Regions from separate parts of the Kineococcus terrestris genome, predicted to be linked through region 1. Evidence: predicted binding sites of a transcription regulator. Region 1 holds the regulator's gene; the other holds the start of a gene.

The links. Region 1 encodes HspR, which represses chaperone genes until heat shock. Its sites were predicted from a motif close to ANTTGAGNCNGNCNGNCTCAANT; they were not measured.
Region 2: the regulator HspR is predicted to act here: its motif matches at 2,692-2,714, upstream of clpB (ATP-dependent chaperone ClpB).

Annotation. Positions count from the first base shown of each region.
Region 1 is NZ_JBEUEI010000040.1:18,732-28,278, reverse strand. Features, by position in the region: gene AB8M62_RS17975 (ATP-binding cassette domain-containing protein) at 1-1,046, shown strand, start outside; gene AB8M62_RS17970 (CbiQ family ECF transporter T component) at 1,043-1,834, shown strand; gene AB8M62_RS17965 (hypothetical protein) at 1,856-2,614, opposite strand; gene AB8M62_RS17960 (DUF3616 domain-containing protein) at 2,668-3,762, opposite strand; gene dnaK (molecular chaperone DnaK) at 3,986-5,866, shown strand; gene grpE (nucleotide exchange factor GrpE) at 5,866-6,468, shown strand; gene AB8M62_RS17945 (DnaJ C-terminal domain-containing protein) at 6,512-7,573, shown strand; gene AB8M62_RS17940 (heat shock protein transcriptional repressor HspR) at 7,707-8,075, shown strand; gene AB8M62_RS17935 (SAM-dependent methyltransferase) at 8,083-8,511, opposite strand; gene AB8M62_RS17930 (M15 family metallopeptidase) at 8,845-9,480, shown strand.
Region 2 is NZ_JBEUEI010000016.1:41,904-48,368, reverse strand. Features, by position in the region: gene AB8M62_RS11525 (GAF domain-containing protein) at 1-715, opposite strand, end outside; gene AB8M62_RS11520 (ribonuclease Z) at 868-1,791, opposite strand; gene AB8M62_RS11515 (cell wall-binding repeat-containing protein) at 1,969-2,508, shown strand; gene clpB (ATP-dependent chaperone ClpB) at 2,768-5,416, shown strand; gene AB8M62_RS11505 (AraC family transcriptional regulator) at 5,480-6,307, opposite strand; gene AB8M62_RS11500 (DUF2000 family protein) at 6,356-6,465, shown strand, end outside.

The DNA of each region.
Region 1 (9,547 bases):
AGCTGCAGCGCCTGGCCGTGGCCGGGGCGCTCGCGCTGCGCCCGGGGCTGCTGCTGCTCGACGAGCCGACGTCGATGCTCGACCCCGCCACCGCCGAGCGGGTGCGCGACGCCCTGCTCGAGGCCGCGGGCGGGCGCACCCTCGTCGTCGTCGACCACGACCTCGGCGCCTGGGCCGCTCACGTCGACCGGGTCGTCGCCCTCGGCGCCGACGGGCGCGTCGCCGCCGACGGGCCGCCCGCGCGGGTGCTGCCCGCCCTCGCCGGCAGCGGGCTGTGGGTGCCCGGCGCAGGCGTCCCGGAGCCCCTGGCCGTCCCCGCCGACCTCGTCGTCCCGGCGCTGGGCGCCCTGCCCGGCGACGACCCGGCCCTGAGCTGCCGCGGCCTGCGCGTGGACCGCCGCCGCCGCGGGCCCACCGGGACGACGACGGCCACCGTGCTGCGCGACCTCGACGCCGACCTGCCGCCCGCGGCCCTCACGGCCGTCACCGGGCCCAGCGGGGCGGGCAAGTCCACCCTGGTGAGCGTCCTGGCGGGCCTCGTGCGCCCCACCGCCGGCACCGTGCGCAGCACCGCGGCGCTCGCCGCGCGCGGCCGCCGCGAACCGCACCGCTGGTCCTCGCGGGACCTCGCCCGCCGCGTCGGGCGGGTGCCCCAGCACCCGCCCGTGGGCTTCGTGCGGCACACCGTCGCCGAGGAGGCCCGCGCCACCGCCCGCGCCGTCGGCCGCGGCACCGACCGCGCCGACGCCCTGCTGGAGCTGCTCGGGCTGTCCGCGCGCGCCGACGTCGACCCGCACCGCCTGTCCGGCGGGGAGCAGCGCCGGCTGGCGCTCGCCTCGGCCCTGGCCGCCGGGCCGTCCGCGCTGCTGGCCGACGAGCCGACCGTCGGGCAGGACCGCGGCACGTGGGCCGCCGTCGCCGGGCTGCTCACGGCGGCCGCGGCGGCCGGCGCGGCCGTCGGCGTGGCCACCCACGACGAGCGGCTGGCGCAGCTGGCGGGCGGTCGCGTCCACGTCGGCCCCGCCGCGCCGGTGGTGGCCCGGTGAGCGCGGTGAGCCCGGAGAGCCCGGTGGGCGCCGTCGTCGTGCCGCCGACCGCGGCGCAGCGCCGGGCCGCCGGGCCGGGGGCGCCGGTGCGCCGCTGCGGCCCGCTGTCGCTGCTGCTGGCCTCGCTGGTCGCCGTGCCCGGCGCGCTGCTCGTGGACGGCTGGCGGGTCGGCCTGGCCGCCCTCGCCGTGCAGCTGCTGTGGCTGCCCGCCGCCGTGCACCGCTGGCGGGGCCTGCCGCTGCGGCTGCTGCCGCTCGTCGTGGCCGCCGTCGGCGTGGGCTGGTCGACGTGGCTGCTCACCGACGCCGCCGACCCGCTGGGCACCGCGGTCGCGGCGAGCCTGCGGGTCACCGTCCTCGTCCTGCCCGGCGTCGTCCTGGCCGCCTGGCTGGAACCGGCCGAGGTCGGCGACCACCTGGCGCAGCGGCTGCGCTGGCCGGCGCGCGCGGTCGTCGCCTCCGTGGCGGCCCTCGGCCAGCTGTGGGCTCTGCGGGAGCTGTGGGAGGAGGTGGCCCGCGCCCGGCGCGCCCGCGGGCTGGGTCTGGGCGGCGGGCCGCCGAACCCGGTGGCGGCGCTGCGCTGGGCGGGGTCCACGGCGTTCGGGCTGCTCGTCGAGGCCGTCCGCGGTGCCGGGCGGACGGCGACGGCGATGGACGCGCGGGGCTTCGCGCACGCGTCCCGGCGCACGTGGGCGCTGCCCGCCCCGTGGGAGCGGGCGGACACGGCCCTCGCCGTCGTCGGCGTGCTGTCCGCGGCCGTGCCGGGCCTGGTCCGCCTGCTGGGCTGAGGGGCCGCGGACCGGGCGGGGTCAGCGCAGCAGCGCCGCCGCGGCCACGGGCGGGCCCGTGGCCGGCTCGGCGGCGACCACGACCACCTGCGCGCCGGCGGGCACGGGGGCGCTGACGCGGGTGCGGTCCCCGTCGGCCGGCTCCTCCTGCGCGGTGACGACGGCACCGTCGACGAGGACGGTGACCGTCGACGCGGCCGGCGCGAACGCCACCAGGCCGGCCGGCTCCTCCAGCTCCACGCCCGCCGGCCACCCCGGCGGCAGCAGCACCGCGCCGGCACCGTCCCCGCCCACGCCGACCAGGACGAGCGGGAAGACGTCCTGCTCGCTCGTCCCCTCGCGCTCGACCTGCCCGCGCAGCAGCAGGACCCCGCGGTCCTCGCCCAGCGGGAACCAGGTGCGCCCGGCGTCGGCGAAGGCCGCCAGCCCCTCGGCGTAGGCGCTGGCCTGCTGGGCGAAGGCGTCCTCGCCGCCCCAGGCGGTGCGCGCGGGCTCGGCGAGCTCGGCCCAGGCCGCGGCGCTGTCCTGCGCGGCCAGCGCGTCGAGCAGCCGGGTGACGCCCTCGTCGGCGGGGACGGGCAGGGCCGGGCCCGCCCCGGGCGGCGACGGGGTCGCGGGGCCGTCGGTGATCGCGGGCGGCGGGGCGGTCGCGGTGGCCGGGTCGTCGCCGGCCCCGGCGTCGGCGCCGCACGCCGCGAGCGCCAGGGCGCCCAGCAGCGCGCCCGCGAGGACGCTCCCGCGGCGGGCCGTGGTGGGGGAGGGGCTGGTGGTCCGTCGCACACCCCTGCGACGCCGCGCGGGCACCGCGCGTTGCAGCCGGTGGTCCGGCGGCGTCAGCGCCCGGGCAGGTCGTGGACGTCGGCGAGCATCCCGCCGGGCACGTGCCGGCCGGGCGCGGGGGAGTCCAGGACGACCAGCAGCTGCCGCCGCCCGCCGGGCCCGTCGGCCGGCGCGAGGGCGATGCCCTCGGGGTGGTCGACGCCGTCGCCGTGCGGCAGCTCCAGCTCCACGGGCAGCTCGCCGGCGCGCACGACGTCGGCCGCGTCGGTGCGGGCGGCGCCGGTCCAGCGGTGCACGCGCACGGGACCGGACAGGCTCATCGACGGGCCGGCGAGCACGAGCAGGTCGTCGCCGTCGGGGCACAGGTCGCGGATCCCGAGGCCGCCGAGGTCCAGCAGGTGCAGGCGGTAGCGGGCGCCGTCCTCGAGGCGGCCGAGCCGCAGGCGGTGCGGGTCGTGCGGGTGGGTGCGCGGGCGCACCTCCACCAGCACGGCCCAGCCGCGCAGGACGGGCCCGCGGAAGCCGACGTACAGGCGCAGCTCGCCGTGCGTCTCGTGCACGGCGACGCCCTCGACGTCGACGCCGTTGTCCTTGGAGGGGATGCCGAGGAAGGGTCCGAGCAGGTCGTCGTCGGCGAGCACCGCGGTGAGGGCGTCGTCGCCGGCGAGGACGGCGGCGGTCAGGGTCCGCTCGCCGCGGCGGACCTCGCGCGCGGGCAGGCCCGTGGCGGGGTCGACGGGCAGCCGCACGAGGACGAAGCGGTTCTCCTCGCGCACGACCCGGGCCAGGCGGCGGCGGGCCTTCCGGTCGTCGTCGTGCGCGCGCACCCGCTTGCGCTTGAGGCTGTGCGAGCCGATCGCCCACAGGTGGTCGCCGGCGCGGGCGATGCCCTCCACGTCGGCCTCCTCGTCCGGGCCGGCGGGCAGGTCGACGAGCTCGCCGAGCCGGACGGTGACCTGGCGGTCGTAGCGCACGACGGCGCCGTCCTCGACGCGGGCGGTCAGCCGCTCGACGGTGGCGGTCTCGTCGCCGGCCACCCACAGGTGCTCGCCGTCGTGGCGCACGGCGGAGAGGTTGACGTGGGTGTCCCCGGCGCGGGACTCCTCGGTGAACAGCAGCGGCACCCGCCGCGCGGGTCGGGAGGTCACCTCGGGTGAACGCCCGTGCGCGGCACCGGTTCCCCACCCGCCCGGCGGCGGCCGGACGGGTGGTGCCGCGGCCGGGAACACGGGGGGCGGGCCGGTGGTTGAGCAGGGTGGGCTCAAGGTTGGTGGTGCCCGGCTTGACAGCTCGGCCGGGCCCGGCAGACTTGAGCGGGAAGCGCTCAACAGCTCGGCAACAGCCAGCAACACCTCAGGAGGGACATCTCCCATGGCACGTGCGGTCGGCATCGACCTCGGCACCACCAACTCCGTGGTCGCGGTCCTCGAGGGCGGCGAGCCCACGGTCATCGCGAACGCCGAGGGCGGGCGGACGACCCCCTCGGTCGTCGCCTTCGCCAAGAACGGCGAGGTCCTGGTCGGCGAGATCGCCAAGCGCCAGGCCGTGACGAACGTCGAGCGGACCATCCGCTCCGTCAAGCGGCACGTGGGCACCGACTGGAACGTCGCGATCGACGACAAGAAGTACACGCCGCAGGAGATCAGCGCCCGCGTCCTGCAGAAGCTCAAGCGCGACGCGGAGAGCTACCTGGGCGAGGCCGTCACCGACGCCGTCATCACCGTCCCGGCGTACTTCTCCGACGCCCAGCGCCAGGCCACCAAGGAGGCCGGCGAGATCGCCGGCATGAACGTCCTGCGCATCATCAACGAGCCCACCGCGGCCGCGCTCGCCTACGGCCTGGACAAGGGCAAGGAGGACGAGCTCATCCTCGTCTTCGACCTCGGCGGCGGCACGTTCGACGTGTCCCTCCTGGAGGTCGGCAAGGACGAGGACGGCTTCTCCACCATCCAGGTGCGCGCCACCTCCGGCGACAACCACCTCGGCGGCGACGACTGGGACCAGCGCGTCGTGGACCACCTGCTGAAGAAGGTCCAGGGCAGCTACGGCATCGACCTGTCCAAGGACAAGATCGCCATGCAGCGCCTGCGCGAGTCCGCCGAGCAGGCCAAGAAGGAGCTGTCCAGCTCCACCAGCACCAACATCTCGCTGCAGTACCTGTCGATGACGGAGAACGGCCCCGTCCACCTGGACGAGCAGCTGACCCGCGCGCAGTTCGAGCAGATGACGCAGGACCTCATCGACCGCACGAAGGCGCCGTTCCACTCGGTCATCAAGGACGCCGACGTCAAGCTCTCCGACATCGACCACGTCGTGCTCGTGGGCGGTTCCACCCGCATGCCGGCGGTGACGAACGTCGTCAAGGAGCTCACCGGCGGCCGCGAGCCCAACAAGGGCGTGAACCCGGACGAGGTCGTCGCCGTCGGCGCCGCCCTGCAGGCCGGTGTCCTCAAGGGCGAGCGCAAGGACGTCCTGCTCATCGACGTCACCCCGCTGTCCCTGGGCATCGAGACCAAGGGCGGGATCATGACCAAGCTCATCGAGCGCAACACGGCGATCCCGACCAAGCGCTCGGAGGTGTTCACCACCGCCGACGACAACCAGCCGTCCGTGCTCATCCAGGTGTTCCAGGGCGAGCGCGAGCTGGCCCGCGACAACAAGCCGCTGGGCACGTTCGAGCTGACCGGCATCGCGCCCGCGCCGCGCGGCGTGCCGCAGGTCGAGGTCACCTTCGACATCGACGCCAACGGCATCGTGCACGTGTCCGCCAAGGACCGCGGCACCGGCAAGGAGCAGTCGATGACCATCTCCGGCGGCAGCGCGCTGTCGAAGGAGGACATCGAGCGGATGGTCAAGGACGCCGAGACCCACGCGAACGAGGACAAGCAGCGCCGCGAGGAGGCCGAGGCCCGCAACCAGGCCGAGAGCCTCGTCTACCAGACGGAGAAGTTCCTCGCCGACAACGCGGACAAGCTGCCCGCCGAGGGCCGCGAGGAGACCGAGAAGGCCGTCGCGGAGCTCAAGAGCGCGCTGAACGGCACCGACGCGGCCGACATCAAGGCCAAGACGGAGGCCGTCGCGCAGGCCAGCCAGAAGCTCGGCTCGGCCATGTACGCGGCGCAGTCCGAGGGCGCGGCGGGCGCCGGCGCGACCGGTGACGCCGGTTCGGCGACCGGTGGGCCGGACTTCTCCAAGCCCGCCGACGACGATGTCGTGGACGCCGAGGTCGTCGACGACGAGAAGGACAAGTGATGGCGGAGGAGCACCCCGAGCCCACCGTCGTCCGCGACCGCCGCCGCATCGACCCCGAGACCGGGCAGGTGCGGACCGAGCCCGACGCGCAGCCGGACCAGCCGGGGCAGGACGCCCCGGCCGGCCCGGACGCCGGGGTCACCACCGGGGCGCCCGCGGCGGGCGGTTCCGCGGAGCTGGCCGAGGCGCAGGCGCTCGCGAGCGACCGGCTGGAGCAGCTGCAGCGGCTGAACGCCGAGTACGCGAACTACCGCAAGCGCGTGGACCGCGACCGCGACGTCGCCAAGGACGCCGCGGTGGCGGGCATCGCGGAGGCGCTGCTGCCGGTGCTGGACGACGTGCACCTGGCGCGCCAGCACGGCGACCTCACCGGACCGTTCGCGGCCATCGCCGACAAGCTCGAGGCGACCCTCGGGCGGTTCGGCCTGGCCCGCTACGGGGAGAACGGCGAGCCGTTCGACCCGATGGTCCACGAGGCGCTGATGCACAGCCACTCCGACGAGTACGAGGTGGCCACGTGCGTGCAGGTGCTCCAGCCCGGTTACAGGATCGGCGAGAAGGTGCTGCGGCCGGCCCGCGTCGCGGTGGCCGACCCGCAGTGATCCGGGGCACCGTTCCGGCGAGGACGGGGGAGGAGGGTTCCGCGTGAGCATGCAGGAGTGGGCGGAGAAGGACTTCTACGCCGTGCTGGGCGTCTCCCACGACGCCGACGCCGCCGAGATCAAGAAGGCGTACCGCAAGAAGGCGCGGACCCTGCACCCCGACGCCAACCCCGGCGACGCCAGCGCCGAGCAGCGCTTCAAGGAGGTCGGCGAGGCCTACGCGGTCCTGTCCGACCCCGAGCAGCGCCGCCAGTACGACGGCATCCGCGCGATGGTCGGCGGCGGCGCCCGGTTCTCCTCGCCGGGGGCGGGCGGCCCGGGCGGTGCCGGTTTCGAGGACCTGCTCGGCGGGCTGTTCGGGCAGGCCGGCGCCGGGGCCCGCGGTCCCGGCGGCGTCCGGTTCGGCACGCCCGGCGCGGGCGGCGCGGGCGGCGCCGGTTTCGAGGACCTGCTCGGCGGGCTGTTCGGCCAGGCCGGCGGCACCGGTTTCGGCGGACCGGGTCCCGGCTTCGGCGGCCCGACCACCGCGGCGCGCGGTCAGGACCTCGACGCCTCGGCGCGGGTGTCCTTCCGCGACGCCCTCACCGGGGCGACCGTGTCGCTGCGGGTGCCAGACCCGCGCGGCGGGCCGGTGCGCACCGTCAACGCGCGCCTGCCCCGCGGGGTCCGCGACGGGCAGAAGGTCCGCCTGCGCGGCAAGGGCCTGCCCGGTCCCGGCGGGACGCCCGCGGGCGACCTGCTGGTCACCGTGCACGTCGAGCCGCACCCGGTGTTCCGCCGCGACGGCGACGACCTGCGGATGACGCTGCCGGTCTCCTTCGACGAGGCCGTCCTCGGCGCGACTGTGGACGTGCCCACGCTCGACGGGGACGGCGTGCGGGTGAAGGTCCCGGCGGGCACCCCGTCGGGCCGGTCGCTGCGCCTGAAGGGGCGCGGCGTGCAGGGCGCGCGCAGCGACGACCCGGCGGGCGACCTGCTGGTCACCGTGGAGGTCGTCGTCCCGCAGCGCGTGGACGGCGCCGCGCGCGAGGCCGTCGAGGCGTTCGCGAAGGCGACCGCGGGCGAGGACCCGCGCGCCGGGCTGGCCGAGCGGGTGCGCCGCTGAACCCCTGCCGCGGTCCCGCCGGGCGAGCCCGGCGGGACCGCGGCGCAGCACGTGACGAGGTGGGAGGGGGAGTCCGGTGTACGACGACGACGCGGCGGTGTTCGTCATCTCGGTGGCCGCGGAGCTCGCGGGCATGCACCCGCAGACGCTGCGCCAGTACGACCGCCTGGGCCTGGTCTCGCCGCGGCGCGCGCCCGGGCGGGGGCGGCGCTACTCCGCGCGCGACATCGCCCAGCTGCGCGAGGTGCAGCGCCTGTCGCAGGAGGACGGCGTCAACCTCGCCGGCATCAAGCGCATCCTCGACCTGGAGAACCAGGTGACCGCGCTGGGCCGGCGCGTGGAGGAGCTGGAGGCCGAGATCGACCTCGTGCGCCAGCAGGCCCGCCGCATCTTCGCCGCGGGCATGGCCGGCGACATCGTCGCCACCCCCGTCGGCAAGCGGCCGCCCTCGCCGGCGCGCTCGACCGCGCTGGTCGTCTGGCGGCCCGACCGCCGCGCCTGACGACCGGTCAGGGGACGGTCAGCTCGCGCAGCGGGTCGCCGCCGTCGACGAGGACGCGGGCGCCCGGCGCCAGCAGCCCGCGCAGGTTCGCCAGCACCCGGCGGCCGGCCTCGGGGTGCCGGCCGTCGAGCGCGCCGACGCGCACGGCGAGCACCAGGTCGAACGGCGCCTCGCCCGGCTCGAGCGCGAACGTCTCCGCCTCGCCGAGGCGCACCGACAGCCGCCCCGCGGCGATCTCCGCGGCGCCGCCCGCGCGGGCCAGCGCCACCGCGGCCGGGGAGCGGTCGAGCGCGACGACGTGCCCGCCCTCCAGCCGCCGCGCGATCTCGCGGGCCGCGGCCCCCGGGCCGCACCCGATCTCCAGCACCCGCGCGCCCGGGACGAGCGGCAGCGCGTCCACGACCGCGGCCAGCCGCGGTGACAGCTTCCCCGGCACCCTCCGACGCTAGTCCCGCACCCCCTCCCGGCGGCACCCCCGCGCGCTGTCGTCCGCGCCGCCTCCGGGACGCCTCCCGCCCGCCAACCCCTCCCCCCGACGTGATCATGGACGGTTGAACCCCCACCCGTCCGTGATCACCGTGATCTTGCTGGGAAACCCTGCGAGATCGCGGAGGGGAGGGTGCGGGGGTGAGGGAGAGGGGTGGTGGCGAGGCGGGTCGCGGGGACGGGCGGGTCGCGGGGAGGGGCGGGGTTCAGGCGGGCGCGCGGGGTGTCGATGAGGAGGGGCGACCGGGTGGGCCGGTCGGGTGACGGCAGCGGAGGAGGGCGCGTGGAGGGCATCGGCAGCGTGACGTCGCGCATCGCGGACATCCAGGCGCGCATCGCCTCGCTCAGCCCGGCACCCGTCGTCCGGGTCGCCGTCCCGACCGCCACGACCGCCACGTCCGCGACCACGGGCCCCACCGGCGCGACCGGTGGGACCTTCGCCGCCACCCTGGCCGGCGCCGTGGCCGGGAGCGCGACCTCCGGCGCGACGACCGGCACGGGCAGCACCACCCACCTGCGCCGCGCCGACGGCGTCCCGCTGGAGCTGGCCGCGCACGGCAACGGCCGCGTCCCGGCGAGCGCCCTGCAGACGATCGGCCGCGGGAAGCACGCGATGTGGTCGCCCGCCGCGGAGGCGTTCGGGCGCCTGGAGGCCGCCGCCGCCCGCGACGGCGTGACGTTCGGCGTCACCGACTCCTACCGCTCCTACGACCAGCAGGTGGACCTCGCGCGCCGCAAGGGCCTGTACTCCCAGGGCGGCCTGGCCGCCCGGCCCGGCACCAGCGAGCACGGCTGGGGCCTGAGCCTCGACCTCGACCTCGACGGGCGCGCCCTGACGTGGATGCGCGCCAACGCCGCGCGCTTCGGGTTCACCGAGAACGTGCCCCGCGAGTCCTGGCACTGGACCTTCACCGCCTGACCCGTTCACGTCCTGACCCATTCACGTCCTGACATTGGCACGTCCTGACGTGCTGACAGCCGGGCGG
Region 2 (6,465 bases), on a different contig from region 1:
CCTCGTCCAGGCGCCAGAACGAGCCGTACTGCCAGTCGAAGTCGCGGCGGATGGTCTCCAGCGCGGTCGTCAGGGCCTGCTGCTCGTCGCGGGCGGTGACCAGCTCGCGGATGACGGTGGAGACGGCCTCGGTGTCCTGCGCGGACTTCTCGCGCCGCACGGACTCGGCGACGCGGGTGATGGCCTCGGAGACGAGGACGCCGACGGTGCGCAGCACGGCCAGGCGGCCGGGGGAGGGCTCGATGCGCTCGGTGGTGAAGAAGTCCATCGTCCCGACGACCTGCCCGTCCTCCACGACGGGGAAGCAGATGCCGCTGCGCACGCCGGCGCGCACGGCGGCGGGGGCGCGCACGCAGTCGGCGAGCTCGCCGAGGTCGGGGACGAAGACGAGGTCGCGCTGGCGCCAGGCGCGCCCGGACAGCCCGACGCCCTCGGCGAAGCTGGCGTCCAGCGTCACCCGGCGGAACTCCTCGCCGGCGTCGCCGCGCTCGACGGCGAAGCGCAGGACGCGGGCGGCGGGGTCCAGGCGCCAGTAGGAGCCGTACGCCCAGTCGAAGCGGTCGCGCACGACGTCCAGGGCGGTGCCGACGGCCTGGTCGACGGTCGTGGCGGCGGCCAGGGCGACGACGACGGCGGTGACGGCCTCGACGTCGGCCTGCTGCTCGGCGAGCTGCTTGAGGGTCTGCGGGGCGGGGTCGCGGCGCTTGGCGAACATCGGGTTCCTCCGGGTGTGGGGAGCACGGCGGCGGTGCCGGTCGGTCGTCCCCGGCGCCCGGGGCCGGACCCGCGGAGGAGCGTCCACGGTGTCGTCGGCGGTGCACGGGCCCGCCTTGAGGGGCGTGTGAGCCGTCTCACGCGCCCGCCGGGTCAGCGGCGCGCGGGGACGGGCACGACGTCGAGGTCGGCGGCCACGTGCACCTCGACGTCCGCGCCGGCGTCGGCGAGGGCCGCGCGGGCCTCGGCGGCGAACTCACCGGGGTCGGTGTAGCGCTGGGAGAAGTGGGTCAGGACGAGGCGGCGCACCCCGGCGCGCGCGGCGGCGGTCGCGGCCTGGCGGGCGGTCAGGTGGGCGTAGCGCTCGGCGAGGTCGCGGTCGCGGTCCAGGAACGTGGACTCGACGACGGCGAGGTCGGCGCCGCGCAGGACGGCGTCGAGGGCCGGGTGGTCGCGGGTGTCCATCGCGATGGCGAACACCTGCCCGGGGCGCGGCTCGGTGACGTCGGCGAGCCGCACGCCGCGCAGGACGCCCTCGCGCTGCAGGCGCCCGACGTCGGGGCCCGCGACGCCGGCGGCGGCCAGCGCGCCGGGGACGAAGCGGCGCCCGTCGGGTTCGGCGAGGCGGTAGCCGACGGCGGGGACGCGGTGGTCGAGCAGCCGGGCGCTCAGGCGCGCGCCGGCGACCTCGGCGACGGGGACGTCGTCGTCGTGGGTGGCGTCGACGGCCTCGACGAGGGCGTGGACGTCGGCGTCGGCGACGGCCGCCAGCGCCCGCAGGTGGGCCTCGGCGTCGCGGGGTCCGTGGACGGTGACGGTGCGGCCGGGGGCGTCCAGGGCCATCCGGGCCAGCACGCCGGGCACACCGAGGCAGTGGTCGCCGTGCCGGTGGCTGACGCAGACGCGCTCCACGCGGGGGGAGGCGACACCGGCCAGGACCATCTGGCGCTGGGTGCCCTCGCCGGCCTCGAAGAGGACGGAGGTGCCGTCCCAGCGCAGCAGGTAGCCGTTGTGGTTGCGCGTGCGGGTGGGGGCCTGGCTGGCGGTGCCGAGGACGACCAGCTCCCGCGCGGACACGGCGCCCACTCTGCCAGCGCTGGGACGTCCGGGTGACGCCCGGTGGCGCCCGGGTGACGGCGTCACCCGCCCGGCCCTCCCGCGGACGGGTGCCCGGGGCATCGAGCTCACGCAGCGCGCACGCTCGTCGCACGGCCCGCCGCCCCCGGCGGCGGGTTCCTCGAGACGGGAGTCACCGTGCAGCGCAAGAAGATCCTCGCCGTGTCCGCCGCCGTCGCCGTGACCGCGGGGCTCGCCACCGCCGGCAGCGCCGTCGCCGTCGGCACCGGCAAGAGCGACGCGGCCCGCTCCTCGGCCGCCGTGCAGGCCCTGCGGGCGAGCGGCGCCACCCCCGCGGGGGCGGGCCCGGAGGCCACCACCGCCGCGACCGACGTGGGCGCCGGTGCCGTGCGCCTGTCCGGCCGGGACCGCTACGAGACCGCGGCCGACGTGTCCTCGACGTTCTGGGACGCCGAGACGACCGCGATCGTCTACCTGGCCTCGGGCACCTCCAGCGCTGACGCCCTGTCGCTGGGCCCCTCGACGATGCTCGCCGGGCCGCTGCTGCTGACCGAGCGCGACCGGCTGCCGGAGGTGACGCGGGCGGAGCTCGTGCGGCTGCAGCCCTGCTACGTCGTCGTCGCGGGCGGTGCGGCCGTGGTCTCGGACGCCGTGGTCCTGGACGCCGAGCAGTACGCCGACCCCGCCAAGTGCGGCGACGTCCCCACCGCCCCCTGACCCCGGTCCCGCTCTCCCGCCACCCCCTCCCGTGGATCCGCCCCACCCCTCCGTGATCTTGCTGGGAATCCCGGCAAGATCACGGGGGAGGAGGCGGTGAGGTCCGCCCACCCCTCGTGATCATGGATGGGTGAGCGCTCGACCGTCCATGATCACCGCGGGGGCGGGACTTCCGGTCCTGTGAGTTGAGCGGAACAAGCTCAACTCTGGCAGTGTTGTGCCCAGCGACCCCGCACACGCACTCGCCAGGAGGTAGCCCGTGGACCTCAAGCTCACGACCCGCGCGCAGGAGGCCCTGGCCGACGCCGTCGGCCGCGCCACCACGGCCGGTCACCCGCAGGTCGAGCCGCTGCACGTGCTCGCCGCGCTCGTCGCGCAGGAGAACGGCGTCGCCGGCCACCTGCTCACCGCCGTCGGCGCCGACCGCGCGACGCTCGTGCGCCGCGTCGACGGCGCGCTGGCCTCGCTGCCCAGCGCCTCCGGCAGCGCCGTGGCCCAGCCGCAGCTGTCGCGCCCCGCCGTGCAGCTCATGCAGGCCGCCGGCGACGAGGCGCGCGCCCTCGACGACGCCTACGTCTCCACCGAGCACCTGCTGCTCGGCGCCGCCGCCGGGCAGTCGGCGGCCGGGGAGGCGCTGCGCGCCGTCGGCGCCACCCGCGACGCCCTCCTCGACGCGCTGCCGGACGTGCGCGGCGGCGCGAAGGTCACCACCCCCGACCCCGAGGGCACCTACCAGGCGCTGGAGAAGTACGGCGTCGACCTCACCGCGCAGGCGCGCGAGGGCAAGCTCGACCCGGTCATCGGCCGCGACGCCGAGATCCGCCGCGTCGTGCAGGTGCTGTCGCGGCGCACCAAGAACAACCCCGTCCTCATCGGCGAGCCCGGCGTCGGCAAGACCGCCGTCGTGGAGGGCCTGGCCCAGCGCATCGTCGCCGGGGACGTGCCGGAGTCGCTGCGCGGCAAGCGCCTCATCGCCCTGGACCTGGCCAGCATGGTCGCCGGCGCGAAGTACCGCGGGGAGTTCGAGGAGCGCCTGAAGGCCGTCCTGGAGGAGATCCGGCGCAGCGAGGGGCAGGTCGTCACGTTCATCGACGAGCTGCACACCGTCGTGGGCGCCGGCGCCGCCGAGGGCTCGATGGACGCGGGCAACATGCTCAAGCCGATGCTCGCCCGCGGGCAGCTGCGCCTCGTGGGCGCCACCACCCTCGACGAGTACCGCGAGCGGATCGAGAAGGACCCCGCGCTGGAGCGCCGCTTCCAGCAGGTGTTCGTCGGCGAGCCGAGCGTGCCCGACACCATCGGCATCCTGCGCGGCCTGCGCGAGCGGTACGAGGCGCACCACAAGGTCGCCATCTCCGACGCCGCCCTCGTGGCCGCCGCGACGCTGTCCGACCGCTACATCTCCGGCCGCCAGCTGCCCGACAAGGCCATCGACCTCGTCGACGAGGCCGCGTCCCGGCTGCGCATGGAGATCGACTCCTCGCCCGTGGAGATCGACGAGCTGCGCCGCGCCGTGGACCGGCTGCGGATGGAGGAGCTGGCGCTGTCCAAGGAGGACGACGCCGCCTCGCGCGAGCGGCTGGACGCGCTGCGCGGTCAGCTGGCCGACCGGCAGGAGCAGCTGACCGCGCTGACCGCCCGCTGGGAGCAGGAGAAGGCCGGGCTGAACCGCGTCGGTGAGCTGAAGCAGCGCATCGACGAGCTGCGCTCGCAGGCCGAGCGGCTGCAGCGCGAGGGTGACCTGGGCGGGGCCAGCGAGGTCCTGTACGGGCGCATCCCCGCGCTGGAGCGCGAGCTGGAGCAGGCGCAGGCCGCCGAGAGCCAGGCCGCCGAGCACAAGCCGATGGTCGCCGACGAGGTGGGCCCCGACGACATCGCCGAGGTCATCGCCGGCTGGACCGGCATCCCCGCCGGCCGCCTCCTCGAGGGCGAGACCGAGAAGCTGCTGCGCATGGAGGAGTTCCTCGGCGCCCGGCTCATCGGCCAGGCCGAGGCCGTGCGCGCGGTCTCGGACGCGGTGCGCCGCAGCCGGGCCGGGGTCGACGACCCCGACCGCCCCACGGGTTCCTTCCTGTTCCTCGGCCCGACCGGCGTCGGCAAGACGGAACTGGCCAAGGCGCTGGCGGACTTCCTCTTCGACGACGAGCGCGCCATGGTCCGCATCGACATGAGCGAGTACTCGGAGAAGCACGCGGTGGCCCGCCTCGTCGGCGCCCCGCCCGGGTACGTCGGCTACGAGGAGGGCGGCCAGCTGACCGAGGCCGTGCGCCGCCGGCCGTACTCGGTGGTGCTGCTGGACGAGGTGGAGAAGGCCCACCCGGAGGTGTTCGACATCCTCCTGCAGGTCCTCGACGACGGTCGCCTGACCGACGGGCAGGGCCGCACGGTGGACTTCCGCAACGTCATCCTCGTGCTCACCTCGAACCTGGGCTCGCAGTTCCTCGTCGACCCGGAGCTGTCGCAGGCCACCAAGCGCGACGCGGTGATGAGCGCGGTGCGGGCGAACTTCAAGCCGGAGTTCCTCAACCGCCTCGACGACGTCGTGGTCTTCGACCCGCTGTCGACGCAGGAGCTCAGCCGCATCGTCGAGCTGCAGGTGCAGCGGCTGGCCGGGCGTCTGGCCGACCGCCGCCTGAGCCTGGACGTCAGCGACGCGGCGAAGGACTGGCTGGCCATCACCGGCTACGACCCCGCCTACGGGGCGCGGCCGCTGCGCCGGCTGGTGCAGCGGGAGATCGGCGACCGGCTGGCCCGCGCGATCCTCGCCGGCGACGTCCGCGACGGCGACACCGTCGAGGTGGACGTGGAGGACGGCGGTTTCTCCGTCGACCTCGACGCCCCCGGGCAGGGCGCCGGGTCCTCCGGGCTCGTCGTGCGCCGGGCCGAGAGCGGCGTCACCGCGCGCTGACCCCGCGCGGGGCGGGCCCGCCGGACCACCCGGTCCGGCGGCCCGCCCCGTCCTCGCGGGGGTTCACCCCTCCGGCCGCACCGCCCCGGCGAACCGCGCGGGCGTGGTCCCCAGCACCCGCCGGAAGTGCCGCGTCAGGTGCGACTGGTCGTGGAAACCCGCCCGCGCCGCGGCCTCGGCGGGCCGGGTCCCGGCCAGCAGGAGCCGCCGGGCCAGGTCCACGCGCCGGGCCGTCAGGTAGGCGTGCGGCGGCAGGCCGTGGTGGTGGCCGAACGCCCGCACCAGGTGCGCGGGGCTCGCGCCCAGCAGCGCCGCCGCGTCGGCCAGGGCGATCCCGTCCACCACGTGCTCGTCGAGCAGGTCGCGCAGCCGGCGGGCCAGCGGGCTGTCCGCGTGCCGCACCGGTTCCGCCCGCCCGGCCGCGCGCGAGCGCAGCGCGTCGACGACCAGCGCCGCCCGGGCCGCCGCCTCGAACTCCTCCCCGGGCCGGCTGGCCGCCTCGTGCAGCGCGGAGACCGCGTCCCACGCGCGCGGGTCGCCCAGCGCCGGGTCGCCCGCGAAGAACCCCGCCGCGGCGGCCGGCAGCGCGTCCGGCTCCAGGTAGACCACGCGCTTGCGGAAACCCTCCGGCGTCGCCGCCCGACCGTCGTGGGCGACGTGCGGGGGCAGGACCGTCACCGCGCTGCGGTCGCCGGCGTGCCGGTGGCGCTCCAGCCCGTAGTCCACGGCGCCCTCGTCGACGAGCAGGACCGTCCAGGTGTCGTGGGTGTGCATCGGGTAGGCGTGACGGGTGAAGCGCGCCCGCAGGACCTCCGCGACCCCCGGCACGCCGGGGCGCCGGCTGCGGACGAACTCGCCCGGGCCCGGACCCGCCGCAGCGCTGCTCGCCACCGCAAGAACGTACAAGACCGGCCCGCGACCGGTCCGCACGATCGAGGGGTGAGCACCGAGACCACCACGGCCCCCGCCACCGGGGACGCCCCGCCGCGCCCGGCCACCAAGACCGCCGTCCTGCTGCGCGACGACCTCGCCCCCTGGCAGCGCCTGAA